One region of the Streptomyces sp. Sge12 genome, then DNA from elsewhere that is predicted to be linked to it. Evidence: riboswitches for the same ligand, from Rfam matches in the RefSeq annotation. Region 1 holds a riboswitch; each other region holds the start of a gene.
The links. A riboswitch is a leader RNA that binds a small molecule or an ion and turns the genes downstream of it on or off. The one in region 1 is predicted to bind cobalamin.

Region 1 (7,336 bases):
GACGTCCGTGAAGTTCGACATCAGCGGTACCGCGCACACGGCGACGCGCAGCACGTCCGCGCCGACCGGCGGCGCCACCACGGACTCCCGTACCGCACCGCGCAGCGAGACCCGCAGGCCGTCCTCCTCGTCGATGCCCAGCCCGTGCCGGAACGGCAGCACCCCGTAGGTGGCCCGGCCCGTGAGGCCGCGCAGCATCTCCATGCCCGGCTCCAGCAGCGATACGTCGCCGCGGAACTTGTTGACCATGTACCCGGCGATCAGGGCCTGGTCCTCGGGGGACAGCAGCGCCGTCGTCCCGAAGAAGGACGCGAAGACCCCGCCGCGGTCGATGTCCCCGACCACGACCACCGGGAACCGCGCGGCCCGCGCGATCCCCATGTTCACGATGTCGGTCCGGCGCAGGTTGATCTCGGCCGGACTCCCCGCCCCCTCGCAGATCACGGCGTCATACGTGCCCCGCAGCTGCTCCAGGCAGTCCGTGACGATGCCGAGCAACTGCTCCTGGCGCCCGCCGTGCAGCGCCTTCCCGGGGGACGACCCCTCGGACCCGAAGAACCCGCGGGCGCTCATCTCGCCCACCGGCTTGCCCAGGAGCACCACCTGGCTGCTGCGGTCGCTGCCCGGCTTGAGCAGCACCGGGTTCATCAGCGCGGTCGGCTCCACTCGGGCCGCCTGGGCCTGCATCGCCTGGGCGCGGCCGATCTCGGCGCCCTCCAGGGTGACGAAGGAGTTCAGCGACATGTTCTGTGCCTTGAAGGGCGCCACCTTCACGCCCTGCCGGGCCAGCCAGCGGCAGATGCCCGCCGTGACCACGCTCTTGCCCGCGTCCGACGTGGTGCCCGCGACCAGCAGACCCCCGCCGCGCTTCGCGCCGCTCATCCGCGCCGCCCCCTCCGTGTCGTACGGGATACCAGCAGCCGGGCGGCCACGCAGGCGCCCAGTGCCAGCCAGGTCACCTGCCGCGACAGCCGGACCGCGCGCTCGATGTCCGCGACCTCCACCGGACGCCCGGCGGAGCCGTTCAGCACGGCCCGGTGCTCGACCCGGCCCCCGTAGGCGAGGGTCCCGCCCAGCCGGACGCCGAGCGCCCCGGCGAACGAGGCCTCGACAGGGCCGGCGTTCGGGCTGGGGTGCGCGGCGGCGTCGGCGCGCCAGGCCCGTACGGCGCCCCGCCGGTCGGGTCCGGCCAGTACGGCGGCGACCGCCGTCAGCCGGGCTCCGGGCCAGCCGGCCAGGTCGTCGAGGCGGGCGGAGGCCCAGCCGTAGTGCAGGTAGCGGGGGGACCGGTGGCCGACCATCGCGTCCAGGGTGTTCACGGCGCGGAAGGCCAGCAGCCCGGGGACCCCGGCGACGGCGCCCCACACCAGGGCCCCGACCACCGCGTCGGAGGTGTTCTCGGCGACGGACTCCACGACGGCGCGGGCCATCTGCTGCCCGTCGAGGGACTGCGGGTCGCGCCCGCACAGGTGCGGCAGCCGCTCGCGGGCCACCTCGGTGTCCCCGGCGGCGAGCGCGCCGCCGATGGCGCGGGCCTCCCGGCCCAGCGAGGTGCCGCCCACGACGGCCCAGGTGGCGGCGGCGGTCAGGGCGATACGGACGGCGGCGGGCCGGGAGCGCACGGCGCGGGCGCCCAGCGCTCCGACGGCTGCCGCGCCCCCGGCGCACACCAGGGTGTGCAGGAGGCCCCGGGCGCGGTCGTCGCGCCACAGGGAGCGCTCGACGGCGGCGGCGGCTCGTCCGAAGGCGGCCACGGGGTGCCCTCGGCGCGGATCACCGAGGATCCGGTCGCCGATCAGGCCCGCCGTGACGCCGTACGCGAAGACGCGATCGGCACGCATGGTGGCAGGTATGTCCTCACTCAGGGTCCGCGCCCTGGTTCGACGTGTCCGGCGGCGAGAGTTCCTGGCTCCCGGGACGCACGCGCGGCGTGCGCACCCGGTGACAGTGGCGGGACCGCGCCGGATTCGCACCGGACTTCCTCTCCATGCCGCCGTATTGGCTCGGGCAGTCCACCATGCACCGCGAAGCCCGTCAACTCGCCGTTGACCTGCGGCGCGGTAGGGGCGCGGGATGCGAAAAGCTCCCTCCGGGACAAACCCGGAGGGAGCCTTCACGCCCGATCGGCCGCGGAGCGGCGGATCAGGCGACGATCAGGTAGATCGCGTAGCCCACGGCAGCCGCGACGAGCGCGAAGCAGGCGTACGCGCCGCTGCGGGCGAGGGTGGCGGTGCCGCCCTGTTCGGTCGCGGTCTCGTGCTTGGACAGGCCCACCAGGCCCAGGGTGAAGAGGGCCACGAGGGCGACGGTGGCGAGGAGGCTGACCCCGAAGACGGAGCCGAGCGCTTCCCAGTCGATCTTCATACTGCCGCTTTCTGAAGGGTGCGGGTCTCTGCGTGGTCTCTGTCTCGGTCAGACCGCGGCGGCCGGAGCGGCCGGGGTCTGCGTCGCGGCCGGGATGGTGGCCCTGAGGTCCTCGTCCGTGACCGCGGCGATGGTGCCGGCGGCGGCAACGGTCGGCGGGACGGTGACCGCGGCGATCGCCGTGGTGACGACACCCGGCTCCTCGGCGCCGGCCGGCTCCACCTCGTTGACGTTGTTGTGGTCGACGACCTGGCGGCGCGAGATGAGCCAGATGGCCAGGCAGGAGCCGATCAGGAAGAGCGTGACCGCGGCGATGCCGACGTCACCGATGCGCATGACCAGCTCGGCACCGGCCGAGACCAGCGCGGCGGCCGGCAGGGTCAGGCCCCACGCGACGAACATGCGGGTCGCGGTGGACCAGCGGACCACACCGCCCTTGCGGCCCAGGCCCGCACCCATGACCGCACCGGAGCACGAGTGGGTGGTGGAGAGCGAGAAGCCCAGGTTCGAGGAGGCCAGGATGACGGACGCGGCCGAGGTCTGGGCGGCGAAGCCCTGCTGCGGGTGCAGGTCGGTCAGGCCGCTGCCCATGGTGCGGATGATGCGCCAGCCGCCCAGGTAGGTACCCATGGCGATGGCCAGACCGGCGGAGACGATGACCCAGACCGGGGGGTTCGCGTCGGGCGCGATGGCGCCGCCGGCGATGAGGGCCAGGGTGATGATGCCCATCGTCTTCTGCGCGTCGTTGGTGCCGTGCGCGAGGGAGACGAGACCGGCCGAGGCGATCTGACCGGCGCGGTACCCCTTGGCGGAGGTCTTCTCGCCGACCTTGTCGCCCAGCTTGTAGGTGAGCTTGGCGGCCAGGTACGCGGCGATGCCGGCCACCAGCGGGGCGGCGATCGCGGGGATGAGGACCTTGGTGACGACGACGCTGCCGTTGACCGCGCCGATGCCGGCGGAGGCGACCGCGGCACCGATCAGGCCACCCATCAGGGCGTGAGAGGAGCTGGAGGGGAGACCGACCAGCCAGGTGACGAGGTTCCAGAGGATCGCTCCGACCAGGGCGGCGAAGATCACCTCTGGCTGGATGCCCTCCTCGTTGACCAGTCCCTTGGAGATCGTCTTGGCGACCTCCACGGACATGAACGCGCCGACGAGGTTGAGCACGGCGGACATGGCCACCGCCGTCTTGGGCTTGAGGGCGCCGGTCGAGATGGTGGTGGCCATCGCGTTGGCCGTGTCGTGGAAACCGTTCGTGAAGTCGAACACGAGAGCGGTAATGATCACGATCCCGAGGAGAAGCGTTATGTGCTCCATTTACCCAGGCTTCTGTTTGACGTCAGTGGCTCGGCGACCGTAGGCAACCTGGATGAACGGAAGGTGAACTGACTCGGGCGGACCGGTGTACTGGGACAGGGTGCGATCGGGCCATTCGTCCTGATTCTGGCGTAGATAACGCCATTAATGCACGTCAAAGCCGGGTGAATGAACCCCTCCGCAGCAGGGTCGCCGTGTATGCGATCCCGCCTCCCGGACCCCGAATGAGACCTAGATCACTTCCTCCGCGCCCGAGGTGGAGGGATCTCCTCCGGTGGCCCGCCCGCGGTCGCGCCCCGACACTGGAGCCGTGCGAACCGCGACAGCAACGGCTGCGGCCGTCACCACGACCCTTCTGGGTGCCGGCGCGGCCGCCGTCGCCGTCGGCCGGTACGCCGCCGACGCGGCCCTGCGGCCCCAACCCGGACGTCCGCTCCCCGGCGGGCCGAAGCTCAGCGTCCACTCCACCGCCGCCGGCCGGATCACCCTCACCCGTTCGCTCGCCTCCCTGCGCCCCGGCACCTACGGCCTGATCGCACCCGGCGTGCACGCCGTCGTCGGCCCGGTGCTCCCCGACGCCGACCCCGGCCCGGACGCCGTCGTGCGGGAGCTCGTATCCGTCACCCACGGCACCCTCCACCCCGGCGCCCGCGTCACCCTCACCCCCCAGGTGTACGTCGGCAACCCGGGCACCGCCCTCGGGCTCGACCACGCCGACGTGGACATCCCCGGGGAGCTCGGCGCCCTGCCCGCCTGGTTCGTGCCCGCGGTCCGCGACACCTGGGTGATCACCGTGCACGGGCTCGGCAGCAGCCGCGAGCACCCGATGGTGGTCATGCCCTTCCTGCACCGCCACCGGCTCCCCGTACTGGACCTCGGCTACCGGGGCGACCTCGGCGCCCCCGCTTCCCCGGACGGCCTCGGCCACCTCGGCGAATCGGAGTGGCGCGACCTGGACGCCGCCATCCGCTACGCCGTGCGCTACGGAGCCCGCCGGGTGATCCTGCACGGCTGGTCCACCGGCGCCACCATGGCCCTGCACGCGGCCGAGCGCTCGGCGCTGGCCCATCTGATCTCCGGGCTGGTGCTGGACTCGCCGGTGCTCGACTGGCACACCACCCTGCGCGGACTCGCGGCCGCACGCGGCACTCCGGCCGTGGTGCTGCCGCTGGCGGTCCGGGCCGCCGAGGGCCGCGCGGGCCTGCGCGCCGACCGCCGGCCGGCGGGTGCGGACCCCGGCGCACTGCGCGTCCCCGTACTGATCTTCCACGGCCCGGACGACGCGCTCGCCCCCTGGGGGCCCTCCCGCCGCCTCGCCGCCGCCCGCCCCGATCTCGTCACCCTGCACACCGTGGGCGGGGCCGGCCACGGCGCGATGTGGAACGCCGACCCGGCCGGCTACGAGGAGGCCCTGCGCCGCTTCCTCACTCCCCTTATGTGAAGACGCGGCGAAGGCCGGGTGGGGGCCCGGCCGGGGCCGGGGGGTGGATCAGGGCGAACGGCCACGCGAACGGCCGTGAACAGCCAGGTGCGAAGGCCCCGTCATGTGAAGGCCCTGTGACGGGCCGAGCCCTGCGGGCGGCTTGTCCCGGTCTGCACTGCGGGTGGCCGGCGGCAACGACCGGTTCCGTTTGGGCTTTCGGCCAGTGACGGGCGAGACTGCTTCCGTGACGTCCCGAAAGCCTGATGAGCAGTTGGCTCGCGACTCCAGACTCCGACTCGTCTCGCCGCGCTCCGTCGCCGCGGCCCGCAAGGCGGTGACCGACCGACGTACCCGGCCCGCGCCCCGGCCCCCGGCGGGTACGCCCGCCACGGCCGACCTCGCGAACCGGGCCAGGGCCTCGCTCGCCGACGCCGTACGCCTGACCCGCTGGGCCGAGCTCAACCTCGGTGCCGGAGACGGCGGCCGGCCCGCCCCCACGGGCGCCCTGCCCGCCGCCGACGTCGAACGTGCCGCCGGAGAACTGGGACTGACGCACGGCCAGATCCGGGTCGGCTGGGACCGCGCCCGACTCGCCGGACTGGTCGAGGTGCACGGCGGCCACGCCCGCCCCGGCTGGCGGCTGCGCGCCTGGGACCGCGACGACACCGCCGTACTGCGCGGCTGGGTCGCGCTCTTCGACGCCTGGTCGCTGGTCCATCCCGCCCCCGCGGACATCGCGCCCTCGGCCGTCGCCGAGGTCGTCGAGGCGATGCCCCAGCTCCTCTCCCTGCTCCAGCTCTCCGCCGGCCCGGTGACCGTTCCCGACCTGCTCGACCTGCTCGGGCAGCGCGTCACCGAACTGCGCGACGAGCGCTGCGAGATCCCCTACGAGGCCGAGCCCGCGGCGGCCCTGACCTCCGCGGCCGGCTCCGCCGAGGCCCGCCCCGTCCCGCTCGCCCGGCTGCTGCGCTGGGCGCTCGGCGGACTCGCCGCCGTGGACGCCGTCACCCTCGGCCCCGCCCGGGCCACGCTCACCCCGCTCGGAAGCTGGGCCGTCTGGGTCAAGCTGGAGCAGATCTGCGTCGCGGCGCAGAGCCCCGCCGGGAACATCGAGCAGTCCGCCGCCGCCATGCTGCACGGCTGCGCGCGGCTCACCCCCGGCCCGGCCCGCGCCGAGTACCGGGCCTGGCTCGCCGCCCGGCCCGTCGGCCACGCCGTGGCCGAGCTGCTGCAGGCGGCCCGCGGCGAGGACGCCCTGCTGCGCGGCCTCGCCTTCGAGGCGCTGCGCGTGGTCGGCGCCCCCGCCGAGCCCGAGGTGCGCGCCGCCGTGCGCGAGCCCGCTCTGCGCCCCTACGCCCTGCTCTGGCTCGCCGAGCACGACGGGATCGACCCCGACGAGGCGCAGTACGTCCTGACCGCGGAGGAGTCGACCTGGCTGTGGGTGGACACCGCGGCCGCCATCGCCGACCACGGCGAGGCCGAGCTGCTGGCCCGCCACCTGGACTCGGCCGTCCGGACCACCGTCCCCCGGCTGCTGGACGAGGTCCGCGCGGTCGGCCATCCGCGCACCGTGCAGGTGCTGGTCGCGCTGGCCGCCGCCCACCCCGACCCGACGCTGGCCAAGGCCGTCCGCAGGGCCGCCTTCCAGGTCCACACCGGCGGCGAGTGAGGGCGCAGGGGCGTGCGCGTCGGCAGGGTCAGACCTGCGGCGCGTACGTCCCGAAGCTCCAGACGTTGCCCTCGGCGTCGCGTGCCATGTAGTCGCGGGAGCCGTAGTCCTGGTCGGTGGGCTCCATCAGGATCTCCGCGCCGTGCTCGACCGCCCGCCGGTGGTGGGCGTCCACGTCCTCGACCACGACATAGACCCCCGAGGGGCCGGCGCCCTGCATGGCCTTGTCGAAGGCCCCGCCGCTGCCCGAGCTGCCCAGCATCACCATGCCGTTGCCGTACGCCAGCTCGGCGTGCATCACCGCGCCGTCCTCACCCTCGTAGACGGCGACCTGGGTGAAGCCGAACGCCTCGGTCAGCAGCCGGATGGCAGCCTTCGCATCGCGGTAGACCAGCGTGGGACAGATGGACGGAACGCCTGCCATGACGATCACTCCCTCTCGTGACGGTGACCCGCGTCACACAGCATGGCAGGCGCCGCCGACAGTCAGCGGAAGGTGTTGCACTGGGCCATGTCGCCGGTCCGGTAGCCCTGGTAGAACCACTGCTGCCGCTGCTCGGCCG
Region 2 (7,336 bases), 3.1 Mb from region 1:
GCTCCGCGAGCTGCTCGACGGTGATCTCCTCGTCCAGGTGGCGGGCCATCCACTCGATCACCTCACCCACCGTGTCGCAGGCCGTGCGCGCCAGCGGCCGCTGGATGAACTGGGCCTGCCCGCCGTCCCGGTGCGGCGGTACGACCATCCGGCGCGCGATGACGTTGGCCACCTCGGCCCCGTGCTCCTGGCGGACCAGGTGCAGGCACGCGTCGATGCCCGAGGCGGTGCCGGCGGCGGTGATCACCGAGCCCTCGTCCACGTAGAGCACGTCCGGGTCGACGACCGCCCGCGGGAAGCGGCGGGCCAGGGTCGCGGAGTGCATCCAGTGCGTGGTGCAGCGGCGGCCGTCCAGCAGCCCGGCCGCGCCCAGTACGTACGCCCCGCTGCACACGCTCAGCACCCGCGCACCGCGGGCCACGGCCCGGCGCAGGGCCGCGAGCAGGGGCTCGGGGTAGATGCGCCGGTCGGCGTCACCGGCGGCGGGCAGGCAGATCAGGTCGGCCTCCTCCAGCCGGTCCGGCCCGTGCGCGGGGGTGATCGCGAAGGCGCCCCCGCCCACGGTCAGCGGCCCCTCCTCCACCGCGCAGACGGCGAAGTCGTACACCGGTAGGCCCATGTCACTGCGATCGATTCCGAACACCTCGCAGAAGATCCCCAGCTCGAAGGGGGCGACTCCGTCGACGAGGGCCACGGCCACGTTTTTCAGCATGGGAGCAGTGTGGCAGTAATTCGGTCTTCTATGACAGTACTGCCACTGTCGATCATGGGCGATCGGGCGGACAGTAGAGGTATGACCACCTTCGTGAGTTACCTCGTCGTCCTCGCCTTCGCCGCCCTGCTGATCGGGCCCGGCCTGTACGGGATCCTGCGCGACCGGCGCATCGACCGGCAGCTGCGGGCCGTCGCCACCCGACTGGTGTGGCTGCCCCGCCAGCGCTCGGGCGGCCTGCCGCCCACCCCGCGCCGCCCCGGCGGGTGGCACCTGGGCCCCGTCATCCACTGAACCCGGGAACGCGAGAAGCCGGGACACGGATCCCTCCGCATCCCGGCTCCCCGGTGAGTCCTGGAACCCCTGGAACCCCTGGAACCCCTAGAAGTCCTCGTCCAGGTCGACCGTGCCCTCGACCGCGACCTGGTAGGCCGACGGGCGGCGCTCGAAGAAGTTCGTCAGCTCCTGCACACCCTGGAGCTCCATGAAGGAGAACGGGTTCTGCGAGCCGTACACCGGCGGGAACCCGAGACGCACCAGGCGCTGGTCCGCGACGCACTCCAGGTACTCGCGCATCGACTCGGTGTTCATGCCCGGCAGGCCGTCACCGCACAGGTCGCGGCCGAACTGCAGCTCCGCCTCCACGGCCTCCTTCAGCATGTCGGTGACCTGCTGCTGGAGAGCGTCGTCGAAGAGCTCCGGCTCCTCCTTGCGGACCGTGTCCACGACCTCGAACGCGAAGTTCATGTGCATGGTCTCGTCACGGAACACCCAGTTGGTGCCGGTGGCCAGGCCGTGCAGCAGACCGCGCGAGCGGAACCAGTACACGTACGCGAAGGCGCCGTAGAAGAACAGGCCCTCGATGCACGCGGCGAAGCAGATCAGGTTCAGCAGGAAGCGGCGGCGGTCCGCGGCCGTCTCCAGCCGGTCGATCTTCTCGACCGAGTCCATCCACTTGAAGCAGAACTGCGCCTTCTCGCGGATGGACGGGATCTCCTCGACCGCGTCGAAGGCGGCCGCACGGTCGTCCGGGTCGGGCAGGTAGGTGTCGAGCAGCGTCAGATAGAACTGGACGTGCACGGCCTCCTCGAACAGCTGGCGCGACAGGTACAGGCGCGCCTCCGGGGAGTTGATGTGCTTGTAGAGCGTCAGCACCAGGTTGTTGGAGACGATCGAGTCGCCCGTCGCGAAGAACGCGACCAGCCGGCCGATCATGTGCTGCTCGGAGGGCGTCAGCTTCGCCAGGTCGGCGACGTCCGAGTGGAGGTCGACCTCCTCGACGGTCCAGGTGTTCTTGATCGCGTCCCGGTAGCGCTCGTAGAAGTCCGGGTAGCGCATCGGGCGGAGCGTGAGCTCGAAGCCCGGGTCCAGGAGGTTCTTGTTGTCGTTGGAGCTCATTACTGGCAGGCCTCGCAGGACTCGGGGTTCTCAAGGGAGCAGGCCAGCGCCTCGGCGTCGGCGACCGCCTGCGGCAGCTCGACGGGGGTGGCCGCCTGCGCGGCCCGGGCGATCTTCGTCGCCGGGCGCGAGCGCAGGTAGTACGTGGTCTTCAGCCCCTGCTTCCAGGCGTACGCGTACATCGAGCTGAGCTTGCCGATGGTGGGCGTCTCCAGGAACAGGTTCAGCGACTGCGACTGGTCCAGGAACGGCGTACGGGCCGCCGCCATGTCGATCAGGCCGCGCTGCGGGATCTCCCACGCCGTGCGGTACAGCTCGCGCACCTCGGCCGGGATCCAGCTGAAGCCCTGGACCGAGCCGGAGGACTCGCGCAGCGCCTCGCGGGTCTGGGCGTCCCACACGCCGAGCTGCTTCAGCTCCTCCACCAGGTAGCCGTTCACCTGGAGGAACTCACCGCTGAGCGTCTCGCGCTTGAAGAGGTTGGAGACCTGCGGCTCGATGCACTCGTACACGCCGGCGATCGAGGCGATCGTCGCCGTCGGGGCGATGGCGAGGAGCAGGGAGTTGCGCATGCCGGTCTCGGCGACGCGGGCGCGCAGCGCCTCCCAGCGCTCCGGCCAGTTCAGCTCGACGTCGTAGTGGTCCGGGTGCAGGACACCGCGGGCGGTGCGGGTCTGCTCCCAGGCCGGCAGCGGGCCGCTGCGCTCGGCCAGGTCGCACGAGGCCTCGTAGGCGGCCAGCATGATGCGCTCGGAGAGCTTGGTGGACAGGGCCTTCGCCTCGGGGGAGTCGAAGGGCAGCTTCAGCTTGAAGAAGACGTCCTGGAGGCCCATCGCGCCCAGGCCCACCGGGCGCCAGCGGGCGTTGGAACGGCCGGCCTGCTCGGTCGGGTAGAAGTTGATGTCCACCACGCGGTCGAGGAAGGTGACGGCGGTGCGGACGGTCTCGTCGATCCGCTCCCAGTCGATCTCGCCGTCCACGACGAAGGCGCCCAGGTTGACCGAGCCGAGGTTGCAGACGGCCGTCTCGCCGTCGTTGGTGACCTCGATGATCTCGGTGCACAGGTTCGAGGAGTGCACGACGGTGCCCGGCTCGGCGGTCTGGTTCGCCGTGCGGTTGGAGGCGTCCTTGAAGGTCATCCAGCCCTGGCCGGTCTGCGCGAGGGTGCGCATCATCCGGCCGTACAGGTCGCGGGCGGGCATCGTCTTGCGGGCCAGGCCGTCCGCCTCGGCCTTGCGGTAGGCGGCGTCGAACGCGTCGCCCCACAGGTCGACCAGCTCGGGCACGTCGGCCGGGGAGAACAGCGACCACTCGGCGTCGGCGTTCACGCGGCGCATGAACTCGTCCGGCACCCAGTGGGCGAGGTTCAGGTTGTGCGTACGGCGCTGGTCCTCACCGGTGTTGTCGCGGAGCTCCAGGAACTCCTCGATGTCCGCGTGCCAGGTCTCCAGGTAGACGGCGGCGGCACCCTTGCGGCGGCCGCCCTGGTTCACGGCGGCGACGGAGGCGTCGAGGGTCTTCAGGAACGGCACGATGCCGTTGGAGTGGCCGTTGGTGCCGCGGATCAGCGAACCGCGGGCGCGGATGCGGGAGTACGAGAGGCCGATGCCGCCGGCGTGCTTGGAGAGCCGGGCCACCTGGTGGTAGCGGTCGTAGATCGAGTCGAGCTCGTCCAGCGGGGAGTCCAGCAGGTAGCAGGAGGACATCTGCGGGTGCCGGGTGCCGGAGTTGAAGAGCGTCGGGGAGGACGGCAGGTAGTCCAGACGGCTCATCAGCCGGTACAGCGAGGCCACTTCCTCCACGGCCTGCACGCTGTCGTCCGCCGCGAGGCCGCAGGCCACGCGCAGCATGAAGTACTGCGGGGTCTCGATGACCTGACGGGTGATCGGGTGGCGCAGCAGGTAGCGGCTGTGCAGGGTGCGCAGGCCGAAGAAGCCGAAGCGGTCGTCGGCGCCCTCGGCGAGGGTGAGCTCGACGAGCGAGTCCAGGCGGCTCGCGTGGGTGCGCACGAACTCGGCCGTGCGGTCGGCGATGAGGCCCTCGCGGTGGCCGACCTCGACGGAGGCCGAGAAGGAGGTGGAGCCCTGGCTCGCGGCCTCGTCGCGCACGGCCAGCGTCAGCAGGCGGGCGGCGAGCCGGGAGTAGGCCGGGTCCTCGGAGATCAGACCGGCGGCGGCCTCCGTGGCCAGCCCGCGCAGTTCGGCGTCGTCGGCGGCGGAGCTGCGGCCGCGCAGCGCGGAGGCCGCGACCCGGCCGGGGTCGGTGTCGGGGAGGTCCGCCGTCAGTTCGGTGAGGGTACGCAGCAGCGTGGCCCCCGGGCCCTCGGTGTTGTCGCCAGAAGTGGACTCGGCGCGCGGTGCGGAAGGCGCGATGGTCACGGCGGGAGCTCTCCCTCGCTCGGCCCGGTCATCGGCGGAGCGGGGCGCGAGCGGGCGCATGCGGGCGCGACAGGAACGCTTGCCCCGCATGGCGTCCACCGGCCCAACCGCGAGGCCCGGACGTGTCGGCACCCGGTTCGGTCGAGCCGGGCGCGCTGTCGGCAGGTCATCGGACTTGGCGTCCGGATGTCGGACACTTCATACCGTTGCGGGACAGTTCCGGATTCCCACCGGATTCCCCTGCGGCGACAGCAGGCATGAGCATACATGTGGGGGCGGCCCGATGCGGCAACCCCCACATGTAGTGTCGGCGTGGCTACAGCTTGAGTCGATACGTCAGGAGTGTCAGGCCTTCGATCGGCGCCCAGTCCCGCTCCGGCGTGCGTACGAAGCCCAGTCGGGAGTAGATCCGGTGGGCGCCGGCCATGCTGCGCTGGGTGGAGAGCACGATGCCCGTGACCCCCTCGACGGCCCGCGCCCGTTCGATGCAGGCCCGCACCAGAGCCTCGCCGGCGCCCTGCCCGCGCGCCGCGTGGGCCACCGCGAGCATCCGGAACTCCGCCTCGTCGGGGGCGGCGATGTCGGCGAGCGGGCTGCCGGGGGCGGCGAAGGTCACCCCGCCCAGCACCCGCCCGTCCCGCTCGGCGACGAGCACCTCGGCCAGGGCGGCCCGGCCGGCCACGTCGCGCAGCACGTTCAGGTAGGCGTCGTCCTCGTTGAAGTCCAGATGCCCGTCGGCGAGGTAGGCCTGCGCCGTGATCCCGCCCAGCTCCGCATAGTCGGCGGGCACCGCCGTTCTGATCACCATGTCCATGCGCTCGAGTGTGCAGGACGGGTCGGCGCCGGCGGCGGGCGCGGACCCGGCGAAGGCCCCGCCGGAGGTGTCCGGCGGGGCCTTCGGTGTGCGGGGCGGCTCAGCAGCAGCGGAAGCCCTCGCGGGGGTCCGCCTCGCGGGCGTCCGTACGGGCGCGTTCGAAGGCGCGGCGGGTGAGGACCTCCGCGTCCGGGTCGTGGGAGCGGGCGTGGGCCACGTACCGGTCGTAGGCGGCCTCCCCCGAGAACTCCCGTACGTAGAACCGCGCCTTCGCCAGCGCGCTCCGTACGGCGCTCACGCCACCGGCTCCTTGACGTGTCCGCCGCCCGCCTCGGGGCCGGCCGTGGCGAGCTCCGCCCGCTCCTCGGCGGTCGCGATCAGCCCGGCCGGGGCGACGATCTTCGACTCGGTCCACGGGACCTCGGAGAGGGTCGCCGATCCCGGGTCGCGGACGGCCTTCAGGCAGGTCCGGGCGGCGTCCGCGAGGACCACGATGATCAGGACGGCGAAGAAGGCGCAGAGCACGCCGTCGACCGTGGCGTTGGTGACCACGGTGTGCATGTCGTCCATGTTCTTGGCCGGCGCCAGCACCTTGTCGGCGTCGATGCCCGCCTGGTACTTGTCGCGCTGGGCGAAGAAGCCGACCTTCACGTCCTCGGAGAAGATCTTCTGATAGCTCGCGGTGAGGGTCACCGTGGCGTCCCAGACCAGCGGGACGCCCGTCACCCAGGCCCACTTGAGCCGCCCGGACTTGACCAGCAGCGTGGTGCAGACGGCCAGCGCGACCGCGGCGAGCAGCTGGTTGGCGATGCCGAAGAGCGGGAAGAGCTGGTTGATGCCGCCCAGCGGGTCCTTGATGCCGACCCACAGGAAGTAGCCCCAGCCGCCGACGACGATCGCGCTCGCGAACCATACGCCGGGCTTCCAGCTGACGTCCTTGAAGGACTTGTGCACATTGCCGAGGGTGTCCTGGAGCATGAACCGGCCCACGCGGGTGCCCGCGTCGAGCGTGGTCAGGATGAAGAGCGCCTCGAACATGATCGCGAAGTGGTACCAGAACGCCTTCATGCCCGCGCCGCCGATCACGGCGGAGAAGATCTCCGACATTCCGAGTGCGAAGGTCGGGGCGCCGCCCGTGCGGGAGAGCAGGCTGGCTTCCTCGACGTCCTTGGCGGCCTGGGTGAGCGCCTCGGGGGAGATGGCGAAGCCGAAGTTCGTCACCGCCTGGGAGGCGGACTCGATGGTGGTGCCGATGACGCCGCCGGGGGAGTTGACGGCGAAGAAGAGGCCGGGCTCGATGATGCAGGCCGCGATGATCGCCATGACGGCGACGAAGGACTCGGTCAGCATCGCGCCGTAGCCGATCATGCGGACCTGGGTCTCCTTCTGGATCATCTTCGGGGTGGTTCCCGAGGAGACCAGGGCGTGGAAGCCGGAGAGCGCGCCGCAGGCGATGGTGATGAAGACGAAGGGGAACATCGACCCGGCGAAGACCGGGCCGTCGCCGCTCGCCGCGAAGTCGGTGACCGAGGGCATCTTCAGGGTGGGCATCGCGATGACCACGCCGAGCGCGAGGAGCGCGATGGTGCCCACCTTCATGAAGGTGGAGAGGTAGTCGCGGGGCGCGAGCAGCATCCACACCGGCAGGACCGACGCCAGGAAGCCGTACACGACCATCCAGATGACCAGCGTCTCCTTCTCCAGCGTGAAGGTGCCGGCGAAGGAGGACTCGGCGACCCAGCCGCCCGCGACGATGGCGAGCAGCAGCAGCGCGACGCCGATGACGGAGACCTCGGTGACCCGGCCCGGCCGCAGCACGCGCAGGTAGAAGCCCATGAAGACGGCGATCGGGATGGTCATGCCGATGGAGAAGACGCCCCAGGGCGAGTGCGCCAGGGCGTTGACGATGACCAGGGCCAGCACCGCGAGCAGGATGATCATGATGGCGAACACGGCGACCAGGGCGGCGGCCCCGCCGACGGGGCCGATCTCGTCCCGGGCCATCTGGCCGAGCGAACGCCCGTCGCGGCGGGT
Region 3 (7,336 bases), 5.5 Mb from region 1:
GGCCGTCCGCCGCACCACCGCCCTCCTCGCCGCTGGCTGCCGCGCGGTCGAACTCACCACCTCCACCCCCGGTTGGGCCGCGGCCGTCGCCCGCACCGCCCCGCTCGGCGACGTCCACGGCCGTCCCGCCCTCATCGGCGTCGGCACCGTCACCACCACCGCCCAGGCCGAGACCGCCCTGGACGCCGGCGCCGCCTTCCTGATCTCCCCGTACCCGGCCCCCGAGGTCCGTGCCGTCGCCGTACGCCGCGAAGCCGTCTTCATCGAGGGCGGGTTCACCCCGGGCGAGATCGCCGCCGCCGTCCGCGCCGCCGGAGCCGCCAAGGTGTTCCCGGCCCACGTGGGCGGCCCCGGGTTCCTCCGCTCCCTGCGGGCCGTCCTGCCCGAGGCGGTGATCATCCCGACCGGCGGAATCCGTCTGGCCGAGGTGCCCGAGTGGCTCGCCGCCGGCGCCACCGCCGTCGGCATCGGAGGCGGGCTGCCCTCCGACCCCGCCGAACTGGCCGCCGTCTTCGCGCCGGTGGCCGCCACGTGCCGTACGCGCCACCACGCCGCCCCGGACCGCGCGCCCCGCGGCGCCGCCGCGGAGCGCTGACCGTGCCCCGGCGAACCGCCCCCCACTACGACGTCCTCGTCCTCGGCGAGGTGCTGGTCGAGATCCACGCGGGCACCGCCCTGCACGAGGCCGCCGACGGCACCCCGGCCCGTATCTCCTACTCCGGGGACGCCCTCAACGCGGCAGCCGCCGCGGCCGCCGCAGGCGCCCGGACCGCCCTGCTCGCCGTGGTCGGCGACGACGAGCTCAGCATCCCGCTGCTGCGCCGGACCGCCGAGCTCGGCGTGGACGTCTCCCACGTCCGCCGCGCCCCGCACCCCAACGGCGCCTATCTGCTCTCCGCCGACACCGACGGCGGCCGGGAGTTCGTCTACTGGCGCACGCACAGCGCCGGATCCACCCTGGGACCCGGTCACATCGCCTCCTGGCGGGAGCTGCTGACCGGCTGCGGAGCACTCGTCACCAGCGGTATCACCGGCGCCCTGTCGCCGAGCAGCCGCGAGGCCGTACTGGCCGCGGCCCGCCTCGTGCACGGGGCGGGCGGACATGTGACGTACGACCCCAACTTCCGCGCCCGGCTGACCGGTCCGGCCGCCGCCCGGCAGCTGCTGGCCCGGATCGCGCCGCTGACCGGGCTCCTCAAGGCCTCCTGCCCGGCCGACGCACGGGCCCTCGTGGACACCGCCGACCCGCGCGTCGCCGCCGCCCGCTGCCGCGCGCTCGGCGCCCGTACGGTCGCGGTCACCGCGGGCGCCGACCGGCTGCTGCTGGACGACGGCACGGGGGCCGTGTACCTCCCCGTGCCCGTCAATCCCGATCCGGTGGACGCGACCGGTGCGGGCGACTGCTTCACCGGAACCACCACCGCCCGGCTGGCCCTCGGCGACCCCCTCGTGGACGCCGTGGCCCACGGCATGGCCGCCGCCTCCCTCTCGGTGTCCGGCCGCGGCGGCACCGGGCGGATACCCGCCTTCGAGGAGACGGCGGCCCTGGCCGCCGCCCACCGCCCCAACACCCTTTAGGGGGCCTCGGTCTCGGGCTCGGCGACCCACCCCGCCGCCAGTACCAGCCGCGAGGTCCGGTGGACGATCAGGAACCCGAACGGCCGGTCGAAGCACACCTCGGCCCGGCGCGCCCGGTACCGGGTCCGGGGCAGTGTCGGCGAGCAGCGGCCACACCCCGGCCGTGGCCAGGACCGTGCCCGGGGTCGAGGCAGGGGCCTGCGCGGCCCAGCGTGTCGTGAGGCGGTTGACCGCCCGTACCGTCGCGTTCCTCATGCGGTGGAGCGTAGGTGGAGAGGCGCCGCCGGGCCGGATGGTTTTCCGCGGCCCGGCGGCGCCGGTCGGAGGCGGCCGGGGTCAGCGGCCGCGCAGGCCCCGGTCGACGGCCGTCATCAACTCGCCGTCGGAGGTGTCCGCGTCGAGCGACCAGAACATCGCACCGCCGAGGCCGTGTTCGCGGATGTACCCGGTCTTGGTGCGCAGCACCTGCGGGTCGTCGTACGTCCACAGGGTGGTGCCGTCGAAGAGCCAGGCATGGCCGCCGCGCCGGTCCCGGTGGATCGTGTACGTGCCCGAGTCGGCCAGCTTCTTCAGCGCCTTGTAGTCCTCGTACCCGGCGGACCAGGTGGCCGGCGCCGGGCCCGTGGCCGGCTGGCCCATGCCGTCCCCGCCGCCGCTGACGCCGGTCCAGCCCTGGCCGTAGAAGGGCATGCCCATCACCAGCTTCTTCGCGGGCGCGCCGCGCCGTAGCCAGGCGTCCACCGTCCCGTCGACGCTGAAGTCGCCCCGGGCGCGGAGCGCGGACTGCTGGGCGGTCCTCGGTTCGCCGGAGACGTGGAAGTCGTAGCCCTGGAGAGTCACGAAGTCGAGGTCGCGCATGATCCGCCGGACGTCGAAGCCCGCGTCGATCTTGGCCGGGGCCGTCGGGACGAAGGCGGTCAGCTCGTACGCGGTCTTCTTCTTCTGGCTCCGCGCGTACGCGTCGAGCTGCGTGCGGAACTCCTTGACGAGCGCCGTGAAGTTCTGCTTGTCCTCGGGCCGGTACTTCGTGTCGGTGTCACCCGCCGAACCGGGCCACTCCCAGTCGAGGTCGATCCCGTCGAAGACACCGGCGGCCGCCCCGGCTCCGCCACGGGCGCCGTCCTGGGGAAGGTTGCCCTTGATGTAGAGGTCGATGCAGGACTCGACGAAGGCCTTGCGGGAGGCCGGGGTGAGCGCGGCGTCCGAGAAGTGGGTGGACCAGCTCCAGCCGCCCAGCGAGATCAGCACCTTGAGCCCGGGGTGCTTGGCCTTGAGCTCGCGCAGCTGGTTGAAGTTGCCGGCGAGCGGCTGCTCGCCGGTGTCGGCCACCCCGTCGACGGAGTTGGCGGCGTCGAGCGGGCGCACGTAGTCGGCCCAGGCGTCGGCTTCGCCGGGCACGTTGCCGGTGAAGCACTTGCCCTGCGGACTGACGTTGCCGAAGGCGTAGTTGATGTGGGTGAGCTTTCCGGCGGAGCCGTTCGCCTCCAGGTCCTGGACCTGGAAGTCCCGTCCGTAGACACCCCATTGGGTGAAGTAGCCGACCTTCTTGTACGGACGGTCGTGGCCGCCGTCGGCCTGTGCGGCGGCGGCGGGCGCGAAGGCGGTCAGCAGGGAGAGGGAGCAGGCGGCGACGGCCAGCCTGCCGAGCATGCTGCGGCGCATGGGCTTCCTTTGCGGATGCGGGGAGCGGGGCGTGTGCGCGTGCGCTGTGCATGCCGGAAACTATTGGTCTGGACCAGAGTGGTCAAGGGGGCGGCCGAAACTCACCCGTCACGGGAGCGGCAGGCTCCACTGGCCGACGTCGTCGGCCAGACCGGCGTCGAGGGCGAACTGGACCGCGGCGGGTTCGGCGTCGGCGGGGATCCGGAAGGTGACGAAGCCCTCCGCCGTGGCGCCGGGGTCGAGCGTGACGGCGGCGGGGAAGGCGGGTCCGGCCGTGGTGGGCAGGTCGATCCCGGTGAACCGCCGGCCGTCGGCGTCCAGCAGGTGTGTGGCCGGTGCGGGGGAGTCCCGGTAGACGGCGGTGCCGGTGTTCTCCAGGCGGAAGCGGGTCGCGACGAGCCGGTCGGGGCCGTCGGGGTCGTCCGGGCCCGTGGGGTTGTCCGGTCCGGCGGGGGTCGCGGGGTCGACCACCTGCGTCAACGTGACGTCGAGACGTGCGCCGGGCTCGCTCCCGGCGAGGGAGATCGTCTCGCCGGAGCCGCCCGGCGCGAAGCCCAGCAGGGTGGGGGCGAGGAGTGCGAGCGCCACGAGGAGTCGTCGGCTTCGGCGCATGACGGAACCTCCCGCTCCACGGGTCCCCCTGCCCACGATCCTCCGCGCCCCGGGCTCCCGCCACCCTTCACTGCCAGTAGCTCCTGGGGCGCGGCCCCACCACGACCTCGTTCGGCCATGTCTCGCGGACCCGGAGGTACCGCCGGCGCAGCTCCTCGACCCAGCCGTCGCCCACGTCCAGCCAAACGCGGACCGACGAGGCGGACGCCGCCTCGTCGGTGATCGTGACGACCGGCACGGGCACCGAGAACCGGCGGTCGACCTCGACGCGGATCTCGTTGCCGCGCAGCCACCGGACGTCGCGGCCGGCGCCGAGTTCGCCGAGCGCCGCGCCCCAGTCGTCCAGGTCCTCGGGCGAAAGCCGCAGCCGCAGCCGCCCGTTGGCGAAGCCGCTGGTGACGACGACCTCGGCGTCGAGATGATCGTGGTAGGCGCTCCTCCCGGGCCGATGCCGCCCCAGCACCCGCAACCGGACACCGCTGTCCCCGGCAACCAGCCGCATCAGATCCACCCCTACGTCCCCCCATCATGTCCCCCTGCCGAAAGAGACGCCCTAGTCGCCGGAGAAGCCGATCCGCAGACGCTCGTCCGCAGCGCAGCGCCGCCCCCAGGCCAGCAGTGTCGTCATGGCTTCCCGGTCGCGGCTTCGCAGCCGCGCCAGATCGGCACCTGCGAGTTCCCGCACCATCCGCTCCACCGCCTCTCCGCGGAGCCGGGTGTCACCGTACGGATCGACGTCGGCCAGGGTGGGCACCCGGTGGCGGCCCAGTCCTTCGACGGCCGCCCAGAACGCGTCGTCGTCGAAGACGATCCGCTCGAGCGTCCCCGCAGCCGGACGCGCCCCCGGCCTGCGCCCGGACCGGGAGGGCGAGCCCCCGCGCCGCAGTTCGACGACCAAGGTCATACCGACCCCCTCCGCACAGGAATGACAGGGGTGACAGTTAATCAGTGGAGCTCCGGGGGACCGGCATGTCATCGTTGGTCCACCGAAGGGGCGTAGCTCAGCTGGCCAGAGCACCGGTCTCCAAAACCGATGGTCGCAGGTTCGAGTCCTGCCGCCCCTGCACCGTGTTGAACAGCAGTTCCGGCCAAGCCCGGGTGGGAGCCTTTCTCCCACCCGGGCTTCGCCGCGTCCACCGTCCGGGCGCCGGGCATCAAGCATCAAGCATCAGGCCTCGGAGCCGGTGGCCTGGTGGTTTCTGGCAGACTGGGCGCGTCACCCAGGCGGTGCAGGACAGGAAACCGGTGCGATTCCGGTGCGGTCCCGCCACTGTGACCGGTCGTCCCCCGCGGGGAAGGGCCGGGAGTCAGACACTGACGCACCGCCTCTCCCGCAGTTTCACGTCGACCAGGGGACGCGGATCCCCCGGAGAGGCCCCGTCATGCTGTCGCGTTCCCGCGCCGCCGCCCTGCGCGCGCTCCTGCCCGTCGCACTCCTGATACCCCTGGCCGCCTGTGCCGGCTCCCCCGGGGCGGGGGAGGACAAGGCCGCGGGGGACTCCGCCGCCGCGCCCGGGTTCCCGTACACGCTCACCAACTGCGGTGTGAGCAGCACCTTCCAGGCTCCGCCGCAGCGCGCGGTCACCATGAACCAGCACGCCACCGAGCTGCTGCTGGCCCTCGGGCTGGGCGACCGGATCGCCGGGTCCGCCTACCTCGACGACGCCGTGCTCCCCGTGTACCGGCCCGCCTACGACAAGATCAAGGTGCTGGCCAAGGAGTACCCCTCCAAGGAGGTCCTGCTCGGCGCGGACCCCGACTTCGTCTACGGCGGGTACGCCAGCGCCTTCGACAAGGGACAGGGCCGCGACCGCGAGGGACTCGCCACGTCCGGCATCAACTCCCGGCTCAACGTGGAGTACTGCACCGAGGGCAAGGTCGGCCTCGACCAGCTGAAGACCGAGATCACCGAGGTCGCGCGGACCTTCGGCGTGCCGGAGCGCGGCGCGAGGCTCGTCGAGGAGGAGCAGCGCCGCATCGACGCCGTGACCGCCCGGGTGGGGGACCGGCCCCGGCCGGCCGTCTTCGTCTACGACTCCGGCGAGGCCTCCGCCGCGACCTCCGGCGGCAACGGCATCGGCAACGAGATCGTCTCGCTCGCCGGCGGCACCAACGTCTTCGCCGACCTCAAGGACACCTTCGGCGACGTGTCGTGGGAGCAGGTCATCGAGCGCCGGCCCGAGGTCGTCCTCATCTACGACTACGGCGGCACCACCGTCGAGGCCAAGAAGCAGCGCCTGTTGAACGACCCGGCCCTCGCCGACGTCCCCGCCGTCAAGAACCGGCGGTTCGTGGTGCTGCCGCTCTCCTCGGCCGTCCTCGGCGTGCGCGTCGCCGACGCCGTCGAGTCCCTGGGCAGCCAGCTCCACCCCGCCGCCCCGTGAGGCTGCGCACCGCCGCCGTCCTCCTCGTCCTGGCCGCCGCGCTCGTCGCCTCCGCGGTGGCCGGCCTGGCCCTGGGGGCGGTACGGATCGCGCCCGAGCGCGTGTTCGACATCGTCCTCGGCGGCCTCTCGGGGGAGCGGCGCCCCGGCGCCTTCGCCGCCATCATCTGGGACGTCCGGCTGCCGCGCGTCCTCCTCGGGGCCGTCGTCGGCGCCGGGCTCGCGGTCGCGGGCACCGTGCTGCAGGCCCTCGTACGCAACGAGCTCGCCGACCCCTTCCTGCTCGGCGCGTCCTCCGGCGCCTCGGCCGGAGCCGTCCTCGTGATCGTCTTCGGTACGGGGGCCCTCGCCTTCGGCATGGGCCTGCCGCTCGCCGCCTTCGCCGGCTCCATGGCCGCACTCGTCGCCGTCTACGCGATGGCCCGGCGCGGCGGCACCATGACCACCGGACGGCTCACCCTCGCCGGCGTCGCCGTGCAGTACGTCCTGTCCGCCCTCACCAGCCTCGTCCTCGTACTCTCCGCGCACCCCGACCAGATCCGCTCCGTCCTCTTCTGGACCCTCGGCGGCCTCGGCGGGGCCCGCTGGGACGAACTGGCCCTGCCCGCCGGCGCACTGCTCCTCGGCACCGGCCTGCTCATCGCCCTCGCCCGGCCGCTCGACCTGCTGCTGGCCGGAGAGGAAGGGGCGCGCACCCTCGGCCTGGACACCGCGCGCTTCCGCGCCGCCGCCTTCGTCCTCACCTCGCTCGTCATCGGCGTGCTCGTCGCCTACAGCGGGGCGATCGGCTTCGTCGGGCTGATGGTTCCGCACGCCGCACGGATGGTCGTCGGCGCCGGGCACCGGGCCCTGCTGCCCGTGGCCGCGCTGGGCGGGGCGGTGTTCCTGGTCCTGGCCGACCTGGTCGCCCGTACCGCCGCCGCGCCCGCGGAGATACCCGTCGGCGTGGTCACCGCCCTCGTCGGCGGGCCGTTCTTCCTGTGGATGCTGCGCCGCTCCACCCGCACCGAGGGGATCACCGGATGACCGGGACGCACGAAGCGGCGCCGGCGCCTGCGGTGGAACTCGCCGTCGAGGGGGTGCGCTACGAGATCGACGGGC

Region 2: another riboswitch for cobalamin. It lies ahead of B6R96_RS12420 (ribonucleoside-diphosphate reductase subunit alpha); the one in region 1 lies ahead of B6R96_RS26815 (cobalamin biosynthesis protein).
Region 3: another riboswitch for cobalamin. It lies ahead of B6R96_RS02435 (ABC transporter substrate-binding protein); the one in region 1 lies ahead of B6R96_RS26815 (cobalamin biosynthesis protein).

What each region holds. Positions count from the first base shown of each region.
Region 1 covers NZ_CP020555.1:5,980,503-5,987,838, forward strand. The annotation lists gene B6R96_RS26810 (cobyric acid synthase) at 1-882, opposite strand, end outside; gene B6R96_RS26815 (cobalamin biosynthesis protein) at 879-1,841, opposite strand; cobalamin riboswitch at 1,878-2,042, opposite strand; gene B6R96_RS26820 (hypothetical protein) at 2,143-2,364, opposite strand; gene B6R96_RS26825 (inorganic phosphate transporter) at 2,413-3,681, opposite strand; gene B6R96_RS26830 (alpha/beta hydrolase family protein) at 3,992-5,122, shown strand; gene B6R96_RS26835 (hypothetical protein) at 5,349-6,773, shown strand; gene B6R96_RS26840 (VOC family protein) at 6,802-7,197, opposite strand; gene ypfJ (KPN_02809 family neutral zinc metallopeptidase) at 7,260-7,336, opposite strand, start outside.
Region 2 covers NZ_CP020555.1:2,874,511-2,881,846, reverse strand. The annotation lists gene B6R96_RS12435 (helix-turn-helix domain-containing protein) at 1-712, opposite strand, end outside; gene B6R96_RS12430 (hypothetical protein) at 794-1,006, shown strand; gene B6R96_RS12425 (ribonucleotide-diphosphate reductase subunit beta) at 1,094-2,110, opposite strand; gene B6R96_RS12420 (ribonucleoside-diphosphate reductase subunit alpha) at 2,110-4,488, opposite strand; cobalamin riboswitch at 4,632-4,753, opposite strand; gene B6R96_RS12415 (GNAT family N-acetyltransferase) at 4,805-5,302, opposite strand; gene B6R96_RS12410 (CstA-like transporter-associated (seleno)protein) at 5,403-5,600, opposite strand; gene B6R96_RS12405 (carbon starvation CstA family protein) at 5,597-7,336, opposite strand, start outside.
Region 3 covers NZ_CP020555.1:528,969-536,304, reverse strand. The annotation lists gene B6R96_RS02470 (bifunctional 4-hydroxy-2-oxoglutarate aldolase/2-dehydro-3-deoxy-phosphogluconate aldolase) at 1-595, shown strand, start outside; gene B6R96_RS02465 (sugar kinase) at 598-1,578, shown strand; gene B6R96_RS02460 (glycoside hydrolase family 18 protein) at 1,915-3,240, opposite strand; gene B6R96_RS02455 (hypothetical protein) at 3,349-3,852, opposite strand; gene B6R96_RS02450 (DUF5959 family protein) at 3,920-4,354, opposite strand; gene B6R96_RS02445 (hypothetical protein) at 4,406-4,756, opposite strand; tRNA gene B6R96_RS02440 (tRNA-Trp) at 4,843-4,916, shown strand; cobalamin riboswitch at 5,049-5,189, shown strand; gene B6R96_RS02435 (ABC transporter substrate-binding protein) at 5,235-6,236, shown strand; gene B6R96_RS02430 (FecCD family ABC transporter permease) at 6,233-7,261, shown strand; gene B6R96_RS02425 (ABC transporter ATP-binding protein) at 7,258-7,336, shown strand, end outside.